2 regions of the Streptomyces sp. NPDC004134 genome follow, and region 2 is predicted to be linked to the other one. Evidence: riboswitches for the same ligand, from Rfam matches in the RefSeq annotation. Region 2 holds a riboswitch; the other holds the start of a gene.
The links. A riboswitch is a leader RNA that binds a small molecule or an ion and turns the genes downstream of it on or off. The one in region 2 is predicted to bind cyclic di-AMP.
Positions count from the first base shown of each region.

Region 1 (7,679 bases), on a different contig from region 2:
ACCGCAACGCGGTCCCGGACGACCCCCGCCCGCCCATGGTCACCTCCGGCCTGCGTATCGGCTCGCCCGCGCTGGCCACCCGCGGCTTCACCGCCGCGGACTTCGAGGAGGTCGCCGACGTCATCGCCGAAGCCCTCAAGCCGGGCTTCGACGAGGCGAAGACGGCCACCCTCGCCGCCCGGGTCACCGCCCTGGCGCAGAAGCACCCGCTGTACCCCGGCCTGTAGCCCGTACGGCCCGGGGGGGGGGGGCGCCCCCCCCCCCCGGCCCCCCCGGCCCCCCCCCCCGCCCCCCCCCCCCCCCCCGGCCCCCGGCCCCCCCCCCGCCCCCCGGGGGCCCCCCCCCCCCCCCCGGGCCCCCCCCCCCCCCGGGGGGGGGCCCCCCCGGGCCCCGGGGCCGTACGCGCAACCCGTCACCGCACCACGCACGCGCACGCCCCACGCAAGGACAAGGGAGTCCCGAGTGGCCATCTCCGTCTTCGACCTCTTCTCGATCGGCATCGGCCCGTCGAGCTCGCACACGGTGGGCCCGATGCGGGCATCCCGGATGTTCGCGCGCCGGCTGAAGAACGAGGGCCTGCTGGCCCACACCGCCGCCGTACGCGCCGAACTCTTCGGCTCCCTGGGCGCCACCGGCCACGGCCACGGCACCCCCAAGGCAGTGCTCCTCGGCCTGGAGGGCCACTCGCCGCGCACCGTCGACATCGAGTGGGCCGAGGGCGAGGTGGAGCGCATCCGCAGCACCGGGCGGCTGCACCTGCTGGGCGCCGAGATAGGGCGCGACCACGAGATCCCCTTCGACGTCGCCGCCGACCTCGTGCTGCACCGGCGCCGCTCGCTGCCGTACCACGCGAACGGCATGACGCTGGCCGCGTACGACGCGGACGGCGGGACGCTGCTGGAGAAGACGTACTACTCGGTGGGCGGCGGCTTCGTCGTCGACGAGGAGGCGGTCGGCGAGGACCGGATCAAGCTCGACGACACCGTACTGAAGCACCCGTTCCGTACCGCGGACGAGATGCTGCGCCGCACCCGCGAGACGGGCCTGTCGCTCTCCTCGCTGATGCTGGAGAACGAGCGCGCCTGGCGCACGGAGGCGGAGATCCGCGGCGGGCTGCTGGAGATCTGGCGGGTCATGCGCGAGTGCGTCGCCCGCGGCACCAGCCGCGAGGGCATCCTCCCCGGCGGCCTCAAGGTCCGCCGCCGCGCGGCCGGCGAGGCCCGCCAGCTCCGCGCGGCGGGCGACCCCGCGGCGCACGCGATGGAGTGGGTCACCCTGTACGCGATGGCGGTCAACGAGGAGAACGCCGCCGGCGGCCGCGTCGTCACCGCCCCCACCAACGGCGCGGCGGGCATCATCCCCGCGGTCCTCCACTACGCGGCGGACTTCGTCCCCGGCGCGGACGACGACACCGCGGTCCGCTTCCTCCTGGCGGCGGGCGCGATCGGCATGCTCTTCAAGGAGAACGCCTCCATCTCCGGCGCGGAGGTCGGCTGCCAGGGCGAGGTGGGCTCGGCCTGCTCCATGGCCGCAGGCGGCCTCGCCGAGATCCTCGGCGGCACCCCGGAACAGGTGGAGAACGCCGCGGAGATCGGCATCGAGCACAACCTGGGCCTCACCTGCGACCCGATCGGCGGCCTGGTCCAGATCCCGTGCATCGAGCGCAACGGCATGGCGGCGGTCAAGGCCATCACCGCGGCCCGCATGGCACTGCGCGGCGACGGCCAGCACTTCGTCTCCCTCGACAAGGCCATCAAGACCATGAAGGAGACGGGCGCGGACATGAAGGTCAAGTACAAGGAAACCGCCCGCGGCGGCCTCGCGGTCAACGTGGTGGAGTGCTGAGGGAGTTGGCGAGAAATCCGCACGCCGCACTCGCCAACTGAGCACCCCCCGTCCGCAATCCGGCGGTGACTCCGAAGAAGTCGTTTCCCTTTGGCCAGTTGACGCCTCGCCGTCTCCGCTGGCGAGCGGTTTCCCCCGCTACGGATTCGTGAATTCCCGCCGTACGGACGCGGCACCAGACAGCCCGGAACAAACGGACTTGTCGGATATTCCCTGCCGGACGATACGCCCCATTTGAAGGATTCGCCCCCGATCGCCCCGTGCTCCTGCCCGATCGGACCTCATGTGTCCGGTGACGCGAATCACGTTCGGCCGCGAGCGCCCGCGGGGGGAATTCACAGTTTCCTTATCCCGAAAGCGAGTTGCGGCCCGCTCCGCTTTCCGCGGCGGCACTCACCCGGCCCGGGAGCCGGTCCCGTATTGGCCGGACGAGTTCCGCAGCTTGTCCGGACCGGAAAGACATGCTTAAGTCTCCGCCAGCCGGGTGGACGCCGAATCCTGCCGCCATCCGGAAACCGTTCCCTAATCACACACGGCAGGAGCGGGGGACCCATAGGTAAGTTGCCGGTCCGTATTCAGGACCGGCTTGGGGTGAAGTCGCACCGCGGTGCGGCCGGGCATCTCCAGCCCGAACCCGACAGCTCACCTCGCAGGCGCTGAGGAGAAACACCCATGCCTGCAAAAGGTAAGCATCGCCGTCCCAAGCTGCGCCTGATCAGCCGCGGCCTCACTTTCGCCGGCGTCAGCGGCGTCGCGATCGCCGCCCCGCTGATCGGCGCGTCCTCGGCCTCCGCGGCCGGCTCCGTCCCCGCGGCCGCCCCCCAGACCGGTGTACGCGCCGAGGCCCCCGCCGCGGCGACCGCCGGCGCGGCAGCGGCCACGTACGCCGTGGTCGCCGGAGACTCCCTGGCGAAGATCGCCGACCGGGAATCCGTGCGCGGCGGCTGGAAGAAGCTGTACGAAGACAACCGCGAGGCCGTCGGCGGCAACCCGCACTTCATCCTCCCGGGCCTTGAACTCGTGCTCGGCGCCAAGGCCGACAAGGCCGACAAGGCCGACAAGGCCGAATCCGAGCCGGGCATGAAGACCGCCAGCGCGACCGTCACGAGCTACCCGGACAACCTCGACGGCTGGATCCGGGAGTCCCTCGACATCATGGCCGAGCACGGCATCCCCGGTACTTACGACGGTATTCACCGCAACATCATGCGGGAGTCCGGGGGCGACCCGCAGGCCATCAACAACTGGGACATCAACGCCGTGAACGGCACGCCCTCCAAGGGCCTGCTCCAGGTCATCGCTCCCACCTTCGAGGCGTACCACGTCCCCGGTACCTCGACGGACAGCTACGACCCGGTGGCCAACATCACCGCCGCGTGCAACTACGCGGCCGACCGGTACGGGTCGATCGACAACGTCTACGGGCCGTACTGACGGACCGGAGAGCGCCGGTGTCCCCACCGGCGCTCTCCACGGGCCTGCGGCCCGTCCCGCCGAACGAGGGCGGGCGGCAGACCCGACGGGCCGGGGAATGCCCCGTGCGCCGGCCCCGGTTCAGCGGGTCCGGGCCGGAGGGTGGGAGCGCCAGTCGCCCAGTTCGTCGAGCGTGATGACGTAGTCGTCCTCGTAGACCTTCCTGAGGAACGGCAGCGGGTTGTGCTCGCCGTCGTCGATGAACTCGCCGCTCCAGGTCGTGAACCAGCTCCAGTCCGCCTCGTAGGTCCGCAGCAGGTCCGGGTCGGGGATGGAGCCCGTCTCGGTCATGGCGACGAGCTTCTCGTCGCCGACGAGGTCGACCAGCTTGTCGTACGTACCGCTGGCCGGTCCGTGGTCGCCGATCGGGGGGTAGGTGTCGGCGCTGATGACGTCGACGACGTCGTCGCCGGGATACCAGGCCGGGTCGACGGAGTTCCACACCCAGATGAGGTTGTGCAGCCCGTGGTGGCCGGTCATGCGCTCGTACATCAGCCGCCACAGCTCCTTGGCCGGCCCGGGGCCCTTGGCGCCCCACCAGAACCAGCCGCCCTCGGCCTCGTGCAGCGGGCGCCACAGCACCGGGACGCCCGCGTCCTGCAGCCGCTTCAGCTCTGCCGCGATGGCGTCGATGTCGCGCAGCAGCAGTGCGTACTCCGCGGACTGCGGGTCGGCGAGCGCCGCGGCCACGTCGAAGGTCGTCGCGTCGGTGTAGAAGCCGCGCCACCACTCCTTGCCGGGTTCGTCGATGAGGCCGGCGGGGGCGTTCCAGTGCCAGACGAACGTGGTGATGCCGCCGCGTTCGTCCCAGGCGAGGGCGTTCTCGACCTCGGTGGAGGTGGTGCCGCGCTCGACGCGGCTGGGGGAGTAATCCATCATGTCGTGGCCGGCCACGGCCGGCGCGCGGCCGACGTTCTCCTCCACCCAGCGGACGGAGGCCGCGTCCTGCTGGCCGCTGAGGATGTGTTCGCCGTAGCCCGCGGTGAGGTAGCTGAGCAGCGCCCGGGCCTCCGGGGTGGCCTGCGGGTCGACGGGGACGCCCGAGACCTGGTGCGGCGGGCGGGGCTCGCTCGGGCTGAGGCTGATGGCATCGATCTCGTACCAGCCCCAGTTGTTCACGATCGTGATCGTGTCGGCGCCCTCCCCGAGCAGCACCTTGCCGGCGGCCACGGTGCTGAAGGTGTCGGTGGCGGCGAGCGTGACGTCGCCCGCGCCCTCGCCGTTGAGCTGCAGCGATGCCACCTTCTGACCGTACGGGGCACGGTAGTGGATGGTGAGGTCGTGGAGCCCGGCCGGGCCGTCGGGGACGGTGACGGTGACGGAGTCCTCGGCCGCGTCGAAGCCGGTGACGTAGCCGGTGCCGGAGTGGCCGGGCGCGGAGGACTCGACGACGGTGCCGTTCAGCCGGCCGTCCTCGGCCTCGTAGACGACGGGTTGGGCACGGGCGCCGTTCTGGCCGGCCGCGGCCTCGGGGGCCGTACCGGCGGAGAGGAGGGCCGCGAGGAGCGCGGTCAGGACGAGGAGCGCCAGTGCGGGCGTGCGGCGGAGTAGGTGGATCACCGGGGATCTCCTGCCGGGGTGTGGGGGATACGGGCGGGGGGTGCGTTCCACGGTCGATGGGAGCGCTCCCATCATGCTTCCGTGTAATGGCCACGTCAATGCGGCGGGCGGCGGGCGTCCGTCGCCGCCGGCCCGGGACGGACACCGGCGCGGTGACGCGGGCGATGTCCGTGAGACCTTCGCCGGGGGCCGGTTCGGCGGGCCGGGCCGCCGGATCCGGACCCGTGCCGATTCGACGGCAACCGTTCGACGGCTCTGCGGCCACCGTCCTCGTACGCGCGGGAGAGCGCACCCCTCCCGTGCCCCCCACGACACGAGGCAAGGAGAGTGGCGCGATGAGCCGCAGCAAGCGCACCCCCACCGGACGACCCCGGCGCCGGAGCAGAGCCGTTCGTACCCTGATCGCCGCCCCGCTGCTGGCGGCGCTCGCACTCCTCGGGCATCTGGCGGTGCCCGCGCAGGCCGCGGTGGCGCAGACCTGGCAGTCCTGCGACCAGTGGGGGAACTGGCAGTCGCCCGACGGCTACATCCTCTACAACAACATCTGGGGCTCCGGCGCGGGCAGCCAGTGCATCTCCGCGGAGTCGGCCCACGACTGGACGGTCCACGCGGACCACCCGAACACCGGTGGCATCAAGTCGTACCCCAACGCCAAGTGGATCGTGAACGAGCCGGTGAGCCGGATCGACCGCCTCAGCAGTACGTACGACGTCACCGTGCCGAGCAGCGGCGCGTACAACACCACGTACGACGTGTGGGACACCGCCTACGACTACGAGGTCATGCTCTGGATGAACTGGACCGGGCCGGTGGGACCGCTCGGCCAGTTCCGGACCACCGTCGCGCTCGGCGGCCACACCTGGGACGTCTACAGCGGGAGCAACGGCAGCAACGAGGTCTTCTCCTTCCTCCGGCACGGCGACTCGACCGCCGGCCGGGTGGACCTCCTGGCCGTGCTCCGCTGGCTGAGCGACCAGGGCTGGTGGGGCGACGTGACCGTCGGCGACGTCCAGTTCGGCTACGAGATCACCTCGGCGGCCGGCGGGCTGGACTTCACCACGAACGCCTTCGACGTCACCTCCGGCTGACCGCGCCGGCGCGGCGGCGGGCGCCCCGGCCCGCCGCCGCGCGGCGGGCTGCCGCGGCTCAGCGGAGCACCGCGGCGCGCTCGGCCTCGGTGAGCGGGGGCATGTGGCGGACCGCGACGGCGGCCAGACCGCCCCGGGTGCCCGGGATCAGGTGCTCGACCAGGGCCAGTTCGGCCGGTGCCGGCCGGCCGCCGTTGTAGGGGTTCTCGATCGCCGACAGGCCGGCTTCGGGGGCGGGGAAGGCGTGGGTGGCGAGGGTGCGGCCGCCGTAGCGGATGGTGGCGAAGCTCTCCGCTTCGCGGAGCAGCCGGTAGGCGCGGAAGTAACTCACCTTCTCGCGGGCGCGGAACAGCTCCTTGAGCTCCTGCGCGAGCCGGACGTCCGCACCGCCGCCGTCCAGGACGGCCTCCCGGATCCGGTCGAGGACGGGTGCGCCCGCCCGGTCCAGGAACACCATGATCGACCCGGGCGGGGTCAGCAGGCCCTGGGCGGGATCGCTCGGGACGTAGTCGATGATCTCGATCGGGCTGGTACGAAGCTCGCGCTCCACCAGTTCATCGGCCGCGAGCTGCAACGCCGTTGACCTGTCCATACGCGCGGTCCGTTTCTCCGAGGCACGAGGGTGCCGCAGTGTCGGCTCCCGCGCGCGGCGGCCCCGTCAGGCGCACGACGTACGGGCGGGGAATTCACCCCACCGGCGGCCGTCACCGCCGGGGTTATTCGCTGGAGCCGGGCCGCCGGGCGCTTCTAGAGTGGCCGGACCCGACCGCGTCACGGAGCCGGATCATGCGTGTGCACTATCCCCGTACGCCGCATCTGCCGTGGTCCCCGGGGGCGGCCCCGGACGACGTACGAACCGGTGACCTGGGCGGGCTGCGGGGGCGCGAGGTCGTGGTCACCGAGAAGCTCGACGGGGAGAACACCACCCTCTACGCCGACGGGCTGCACGCCCGGTCCCCGGACTCGGCGCACCATCCGTCGCGGGCATGGGTGAAGGGGCTGCAGGGGCGGATCGGCGGGGAGATACCGCCGGGTTGGCGGGTGTGCGGGGAGAACGTCTTCGCGCGGCACTCCCTCGCGTACGAGGACCTGGAGAGCTGGTTCTACGGCTTCTCGGTCTGGGACGGCGACCGCTGCCTCGGCTGGGACCGTACGGTCCGGTTCTTGCGGCGACTGGGCGTGCCCGTGCCGCCGGTGCTGTGGCGCGGAGTGTTCGACGAGCGGGCGCTGCGCGCGCTGCGGCCGGACACCGCGCGCCAGGAGGGGTACGTCGTACGGGCCGTCGAGGGCTTCGGGCGCGCGGAGTTCGGGGAGCGGATCGCCAAGTGGGTGCGCCGGGGGCACGTGCAGACCGGCACGCACTGGATGCACGCCGCCGTCGTGGAGAACGGGCTGGGGCCGAAGGCCGCGCTGTGGACGGTGCGTTCGGGCGGGACGGCGAGCGTGGCGGCGCTGTCGGCCGCGGTGGGCGTCGCGCCCGGGGACCCGCCCGCCGCCGGGGCCGAGGTCGCGGAAGCGGTCGCCGGGACCGGCGCCGAGGCCGCCGTCGCCGACGTGTCCGCGCGGCTGGACGGGCTCGGCCGCCACGGTGACGCGCGGCTGGCCGGGGTGCTGGCGGTGATGCTGCGCGGCTCGCGCCGGGCGTGGCTCGCGCCGCGGCTCGCGGGGCCGCTGGGCCTGCCCGCCGCGCGGCGGGTCGCCGATCTGACGGGG
Region 1 is NZ_JBIAMS010000020.1:9,591-17,269, forward strand. It holds gene glyA (serine hydroxymethyltransferase) at 1-227, shown strand, start outside; gene ACFYVJ_RS23615 (L-serine ammonia-lyase) at 463-1,845, shown strand; cyclic di-AMP (ydaO/yuaA leader) riboswitch at 2,325-2,516, shown strand; gene ACFYVJ_RS23620 (transglycosylase SLT domain-containing protein) at 2,518-3,279, shown strand; gene ACFYVJ_RS23625 (glycosyl hydrolase) at 3,400-4,878, opposite strand; gene ACFYVJ_RS23630 (hypothetical protein) at 5,214-5,966, shown strand; gene ACFYVJ_RS23635 (hypothetical protein) at 6,025-6,558, opposite strand; gene ACFYVJ_RS23640 (RNA ligase family protein) at 6,753-7,679, shown strand, end outside.
Region 1: it holds a riboswitch for cyclic di-AMP, as region 2 does, so the genes downstream of both, ACFYVJ_RS23620 (transglycosylase SLT domain-containing protein) here and ACFYVJ_RS07330 (transglycosylase family protein) in region 2, are expected to answer to the same signal.

Region 2 (7,679 bases):
GCTGCGCCGCGGCTCCACCGAGGCGCAGCCGCCGGCCACCCACGGCGTGCGCATCGACACCGACTCGCACCGCGCCTGGCTCGGCGAGGAGGAACTGCAGCTCACGGCGAAGGAGTTCGACCTGCTGCGGGTGCTGGTGCGGGACGCGGGCCGGGTGGTCACGCGCGAGCAGTTGATGCGCGAGGTGTGGGACACCACCTGGTGGTCGTCGACCAAGACGCTCGACATGCACATCTCCTGGCTGCGCAAGAAGCTCGGCGACGACGCCGCGAACCCCCGCTACATCGCGACGGTCCGCGGAGTGGGCTTCCGCTTCGAGAAGAGCTAGGCCGCCCGCGGCCTCCGGCAGCCATGCGCAGACGGCTCATCAACAGCACCCTCGCGGTCGTGCTCGTCGTCATCGCCGTCTTCGGCGTCTCGCTCGTCATCGTCGAGACCCGCACCATCGAGGCCGCCGCGCGCGACCGGGTGCAGTCGGAGGCCGTGCGGCTGTTCAGCGTCGTGGAAGGCAAGATCGCCGACGATGCGCGGGTGACCCGCCAGGCGCTCGCCGCGCAGGTCACGGACGGGCGCTTCGCGGAGGTGGAGCTGCCGGGCGGGCCGCCGGTCAAGATCGGTGAGCGGCCCGAGGGCTCGGTCATCGAGGCCACCGAGAGCGGCAGCAGGGGCGAGCGGGTCACGGTCATGGAGGCCCGCGACCGGGTCAACGACGAGCTGGGCCAGACCCTGCTGATCATCTTCGCCGTGGCGCTGCTCGCCGTCGGCGCCGCCGTGCTGCTCGCCGTCCGCCAGGCCAACCGGCTCACCGCCCCGCTCACCGACCTCGCCGAGACCGCCGAGCGCCTCGGCTCCGGCGACCAGCGCACCCGCCACCGCCGCTACGGCGTCCCCGAGCTTGACCGCGTCGCCGACGTGCTGGACGCCAGCGCCGAGCGGATCGCGCGGATGCTCACCGCCGAGCGGCGGCTGGCCGCGGACGCCTCGCACCAGCTCCGTACGCCGCTGACCGCGCTGTCCATGCGGCTGGAGGAGATCGCGCTCACCGACGACCCGGCGACGGTCAAGGAGGAGGCGGCGGTCGCGCTCACCCAGGTGGAGCGGCTGACGGACGTGGTGCAGCGGCTGCTGACCAAGTCCCGGGACCCCAAGGCCGGCTCGGGGATGGGCTTCGACCTGGACGAGGTCGTCAAGCAGCAGTTGGAGGAGTGGCGGCCCGCGTACCGCGGCGAGGGGCGGGCGATCGTCCGCTCCGGCAAGAAGGACCTGCGCGCGGTGGGCACGCCGGGCGCGGTGGCGCAGGTGCTCGCGACGCTGATCGAGAACGCGCTGATGCACGGCGCGGGGACGGTCGCGCTGCGCACCCGGGTCACGGGCAACCAGGTGGTCGCGGAGGTCACCGACGAGGGCCCCGGCGTCCCCGCGGACCTCGGCTCGCGGGTCTTCGAGCGCACGGTCAGCGGGCGCAACTCGACGGGTCTCGGGCTGGCGGTCGCCCGCGACCTGGCGGAGGCGGACGGGGGGCGGCTGGAGCTGGTGCAGCAGAAGCCGACGACGTTCGCGCTGTTCCTCGCGCGGGAGCACGAGGACCACTGAGGGGGCGTACGGGGTCCGCGACCGGCTCGGGTACGGGGCACACGGCCGCCTGGGTACGGGCCGCCTGGGTACGGGGCGTGCGGGCGGGCTCGCGGGGGTGGAGGGGGCGCGTACGCGATACGTGACGGCTCGTACGGGACGCGAACGCTACCGCCGCGCTCCGACCGCCTCTTCCTGCGCCTCGGGTTCCCCCGGCTCCTCCGGCTCCTTGGCCTCCCGCGGCTTCCGCCGGGTGCCCGGGATCCGCACCTCGGCGGCCGCGGCTATGTCACCGGCCTCCCCGGCATCCGCGGGCGCGGCGGCGGGCCTGGCCGCGGGCACCGCACGGAACACCCAGCTCCGGTAGGACCAGAAGCGGAACAGCGAGGCCACCCCGATGCCCAGGAACTTGAAGATGTTGCTCTGCAGCGGGGTGTCCCAGTCGAACCCGTACGTGGCCACGTACAGCAGGCCGTTCTCGATGACGAGCCCGGCGGCGCTGAAGACCAGGAACAGGGTGAACTCGCGCGGGGGCCGGGTCTTGTCCCGGTCGCGGTAGGTGAAGTACCGGAAGCCTATGTAGTTGAAGATGATCGCGACGGCCGTCGCGATCATGCTGCAGCGGACCACGGGGAGCTCCGTGGAGTTCCGCACGAGGTTGAAGACCGCCAGGTTGACCAGGACGCCGATGCCCCCGACCGCGGCGAACTCGGCCACCTCGCGGCTCAGGCGGCGCAGCCGCGTTGCCCCCGGTTGCCGTGCACTCATCAAGATCGTCAGACTCCGATGGTCGGTGGTGTTCCCCTGGTCATGGTCATCTCCGGCGGGCCGGAGACCTCATGCTAACCGGGCCGGCCGACGGAGGGGGCGGCTCCGCCCGGCCTGCCGATACGCTGGGACGCGTGACATTCCCGGTAGTCGGCATGATCGGCGGGGGACAGCTCGCCCGGATGACCCACCAGGCGGGCATCCCCCTCGGCATCAGGTTCAAGCTTCTCAGCGGCACCCGTACGGACTCGGCCGCTCTGGTGGCGGGTGACACGGTCGTCGGGGATTACCGCGATCTGGACACGCTGCGTGAGTTCGCCCGCGGCTGCGATGTGATCACGTTCGACCACGAACACGTGCCGACCGAGCATCTGCGGGCCCTCCAGGCGGAGGGCGTCGCGGTCAGACCGGGCCCGGACGCGCTGGTCCACGCGCAGGACAAGGGCGCGATGCGGGCCCGGCTGACGGAGCTGGGCATCCCCTGCCCGCGGCACCGGATCGTGGCGGACCCGGCGGACGTGGCGCGCTTCGCGCGCGAGGGCGGCGGCTTCCCGGTCGTGCTGAAGACGGTCCGCGGCGGGTACGACGGCAAGGGCGTGTGGGTCGTCCGTACGGAGGAGGACGCCGCGCCGCCGTTCCGCGCGGGGGTGCCGGTGCTGGCCGAGGAGCTGGTGGCCTTCCGCCGCGAGCTGGCCGCGAACGTCGTGCGCTCGCCGAGCGGCCAGGCGGTCGCGTACCCGGTGGTGGAGTCCATCCAGGTCGACGGCGTCTGCGACACGGTCCTCGCCCCGGCGCCCGGGCTCGCGCCCGAGGACGCGGTGCGTACGCAGCAGCTCGCGCTGCGGATCGCGATGGAGCTGGACGTGGTGGGCCACCTCGCGGTGGAGCTGTTCGAGGCGGACGGGCCGGACGGCGAGCCCCGGATCCTCGTCAACGAGCTGGCCATGCGCCCGCACAACTCCGGCCACTGGACCCAGGACGGCGCCGTCACCTCGCAGTTCGCCAACCACGTGCGCGCCGTGCTCGACCTGCCGCTGGGCGACCCGCGCCCGCGCGCCCCGTGGACGGTGATGGCGAACGTCCTCGGCGGCGACTACCCCGACATGTACCCGGCGTACCTGCACTGCATGGCCCGGGACCCGGGGCTGAAGATCCACATGTACGGCAAGGACGTGAAGCCCGGCCGCAAGGTCGGCCACGTCAACACCTACGGCGACGACCTGGCCGACGTGCGCGCCCGCGCCCGCCACGCCGCCGACTACCTGCGGGGGACGATCACGGAATGAGCAGCGTATGAGCGCGGAGAACGGCCCGCTGGTCGGCATCGTCATGGGCTCCGACTCCGACTGGCCGGTGATGGAGGCGGCGGCGCAGGCCCTGGACGAGTTCGAGGTCCCGTACGAGGTCGACGTCGTCTCCGCGCACCGGATGCCGCACGAGATGATCGCCTACGGCGAGCAGGCCGCGCCCCGCGGCCTGCGCACCCTCGTCGCCGGCGCCGGCGGCGCCGCCCACCTCCCGGGCATGCTCGCCTCCGTCACGCCCCTCCCGGTCATCGGCGTCCCGGTCCCGCTGAAGTACCTCGACGGCATGGACTCGCTGCTCTCCATCGTCCAGATGCCCGCGGGCGTCCCCGTCGCCACGGTCTCCGTGGCCGGCGCCCGCAACGCGGGCCTCCTGGCCGCCCGCATCCTGGCCGCCCACGACGAGGACCTCCGCGCCCGGATGTCGGCGTTCCAGGAGGACCTGAACCACCAGGCCCGCGAAAAGGGCGCCCGCCTCCGCCGCAAGACCACCCGGGCGGGCTGACACACCGTCCGATCCGGGGCCGGTCGTCCGGCTGTCAGCCTGCGCGGATAGCGTGGGGCCCACGCTATCCGCGCAGGGAGGACGACCTTATGACCGGCGAACTGCTCGCGCGTGCGCGCGAGGTGCTGCGTGCGCACCCCGTCGTCGACGGGCACAACGATCTTCCCTGGGCCCTGCGGGAGCAGGTGACGTACGACATCGACAGGCGTGACATCGCCGTCGACCAGAGCGCGCGGCTGCACACCGACATCCCGCGGCTGCGGGCCGGCGGGGTGGGGGCGCAGTTCTGGTCCGTGTACGTGAGCGCCGAGCTGGCCGGGGACGCCGCCGTGAGCGCGTGTCTGGAGCAGATCGACGTGGTGCGCCGGCTCGTCGACCGCTATCCCGGGGAGCTGCGGCTCGCGGTGACCGCCGACGAGGTGGAGGCGGCGCGGGCCGACGGGCGGATCGCCTCGCTGATGGGGGCCGAGGGCGGGCACTCCATCGCCAACTCGCTCGCCACGCTGCGCGCCTTCCGCCGGCTCGGCGTGCGCTACATGACGCTTACGCACAACGACAACACCGACTGGGCCGACTCCGCGACCGACGAGCCGCGGCACGGCGGGCTCACCGCCTTCGGCGAGGAGGTGGTGCGCGAGATGAACCGGGTCGGCATGCTCGTCGACCTCTCCCACGTGGCGCCCTCGACCATGCGCCACGCGCTGCGCGTCACCGAGGCGCCGGTCGTTTTCTCCCATTCATCCGCTCGCGCCATGTGTGACCACCCGCGCAACATTCCGGATGATGTGCTGGAATTGCTCCCCGCCAACGGCGGTGTGGCGATGGCCACGTTCGTGCCGAAGTTCGTCCTGCCCGCCGCCGTGGCGTGGACCGCGGAGGTGGACGAGCACATGACCGCCCGCGGCCTCGACCCGTTCGGCGCGGACGGCGAAGCGGTCCGCGTACGGCGTGCGTTCGAGGAGGCGCATCCGCGGCCGCAGGCGACGGCCGCGACCGTGGCGGATCATCTGGATCATATGCGCGAAGTGGCGGGAATCGACCATATCGGTATCGGCGGCGACTTCGACGGCACGCCGTTCACGCCGGAGGACCTCGCCGACGTCGCGGGTTATCCGCACCTCGTCGCCGAGCTGCTGTACCGCCGTTGGTCGGAAGAAGACCTGGCCAGGCTGCTGTGGGCCAACGCGTTGCGGGTGTTGCGCGACGCCGAGGCGGCGGCGCGCGAAGTGGCCGCTCGGCGCGGCCCGTCGATCGCCACCATCGAACAGCTCGACGGCCCCGCGAAGGTCCAGGTGTGAGCAGAGTGACATAAGTCACTCACAGAATTCTCACGCCATGGGGCGATGTGTCCGACTCCTCATATGTCGACAAGTCTCCACCGGGTAGGGGGAATTGAGGAGCGGCGCGGGATGGGGCGATTGTCGGGCTGATTCCGATGTGATGTGGGGAACGGCCTTGATGGCGGTTCACAGCTTGTTCTGTTTTCGGCTGTGTGTTTACGGTGCTCGCCGTGCTCGCGCCACCGATGCGGGTACCTCGTCGCCGTAACGCCGAATCCTGTCGGCGGCGACGGGCAGGCACTTCAGCTTTCACGGCAGGAGCGGGGGACCCAGGTAAGTGCCGCACCGTGCGCAAGCGCGGTACGGCTTGGGGTGAAGCCATGCTCCGCGTGGCCGGGCATCTCCAGCTCGAACCCGACAGCTCACCTCGCAGGCGTCGGAGAGGAGCATGTCCATGTCCGCACGCGGACGTCACCGTCGCCTGGGCCGGATAGCCCGGGGCAGCAGGGCCCTCATCGTCACCGCCGGCAGCGCCGGCGTCGCCATTCCGCTCATCGCCGGCGGCCACGCCCAGGCCGCCTCCGTCGACACCTGGGACCGCGTGGCCCAGTGCGAGAGCGGCGGGGACTGGAGCATCAGCACCGGCAACGGCTTCTACGGCGGCCTGCAGTTCGTGCAGAGCACCTGGGAGGGCTACGGCGGCACGCAGTACGCCCCGCGCGCCGACCAGGCCACCAAGGAGCAGCAGATCGAGATCGCCGAGAAGGTCCTCGCCTCGCAGGGCCCCGGCGCCTGGCCGGTCTGCTCGGTGCAGGCCGGGCTCACCCAGGGCGGCCCCGCCCCCGACCTCTCCACCGGCGGTGCCGGGAAGAGCGAGCCCGAGGCGCAGACCGAGTCCGGGCAGCCCGCACAGCAGGCCGCCAAGGACGAGGCCCCGAAGCAGGAGAAGGCGCCGGAGAAGAAGTTCGAGAAGGCCGGCAACTACACCGTCGTCTCCGGTGACACCCTGTGGGACATTGCTCGCAAGCACGGCATCGCGGGCGGCTGGCAGACGATCTACGAGGGCAACAAGGACGTCATCGGCGACGACCCGGACCTGATCTTCCCCGGTCAGGAGTACGAGTTCGACGGCGGCGAAGAGGTCACCCTCGAAGAGCCGGAGACCACCTCGGCCGAGCCGTCCTCCGCGCAGCAGGAGGAGCCGGCGGCCGCGGAGGAGCCGGCAGCGGAGGCCGCTCCCGCGGGCGGGTTCTCCGCCCCGATCGACGCCGGTCTCTCCACGGCGTACCGGGCCGCGGGCGGCTCGTGGTCCAGCGGTTACCACACCGGTGTCGACTTCTCCGCCGGCACCGGCACCCCGGTCAAGGCCGTCACCTCCGGCACCGTCGTCAAGGCCGGCAACGGCGCCGACGGCGGCGCGTACGGCATCGCCGTCGTGATCAAGCACGACGACGGCCGCTACAGCCAGTACGCCCACCTGTCGTCCACCTCGGTGAGCGTGGGCCAGAGCGTGGGCGCCGGCGACCAGATCGGTCTGTCCGGCTCCACCGGCAACTCCACCGGGCCGCACCTGCACTTCGAGGTGCGCACCAGCCCGGACTACGGTTCGGACGTCGACCCGGTCGCGTACCTGCGCGACAACGGCGTCTCCATCTGAGGGTCCCCCGCACGGCGTTGCCCCCCGTTTCCGGCGGAACGGGGGGTTCGCCGTGTCCGGCGCGCGGGCGCGTGGGCGGCGGCGCGCGGGCGGGCGTCGGCCGGCGCGCGCTACGCCGCCGGGCGGCCCATCGCGCGGAACGTCCATCCCGCGGCGCGCCACGGCACCGGGTCGAGCGTGTTCCGGCCGTCGATCAGATGCGGCCGGGAGACGGCCTTCGCGAGCCGCCCGGCGTCGAGGGCGCGGAACTCCGGCCACTCGGTGAGGTGCAGCACCAGGTCGGCGCCGTGCAGCGCGTCCTCCGCCGACTCCGCGTAGCGCAGGGTGGGGAAGACGCGGCGGGCGTTGTCCATGCCCTTCGGGTCGTAGACGGTGACCTGGCCGCCCTGGAGGTGGATCTGCCCGGCGACGTTGAGCGCGGGGGAATCACGCACATCGTCGGAGTCGGGCTTGAACGCGGCGCCCAGGACGCCGATCCGCCGGCCCAGGAAGGTCCCGCCGCAGGCTTCGCGGGCGAGTTCGACCATGTGGGCGCGGCGGCGCATGTTGATCGAGTCGACCTCGCGCAGGAACGTCAGCGCCTGGTCGACACC
Region 2 is NZ_JBIAMS010000004.1:35,703-43,381, reverse strand. It holds gene ACFYVJ_RS07360 (response regulator transcription factor) at 1-328, shown strand, start outside; gene ACFYVJ_RS07355 (ATP-binding protein) at 352-1,593, shown strand; gene ACFYVJ_RS07350 (GtrA family protein) at 1,741-2,340, opposite strand; gene ACFYVJ_RS07345 (5-(carboxyamino)imidazole ribonucleotide synthase) at 2,496-3,626, shown strand; gene purE (5-(carboxyamino)imidazole ribonucleotide mutase) at 3,634-4,149, shown strand; gene ACFYVJ_RS07335 (dipeptidase) at 4,239-5,447, shown strand; cyclic di-AMP (ydaO/yuaA leader) riboswitch at 5,688-5,880, shown strand; gene ACFYVJ_RS07330 (transglycosylase family protein) at 5,884-7,086, shown strand; gene ACFYVJ_RS07325 (UDP-glucose dehydrogenase family protein) at 7,197-7,679, opposite strand, start outside.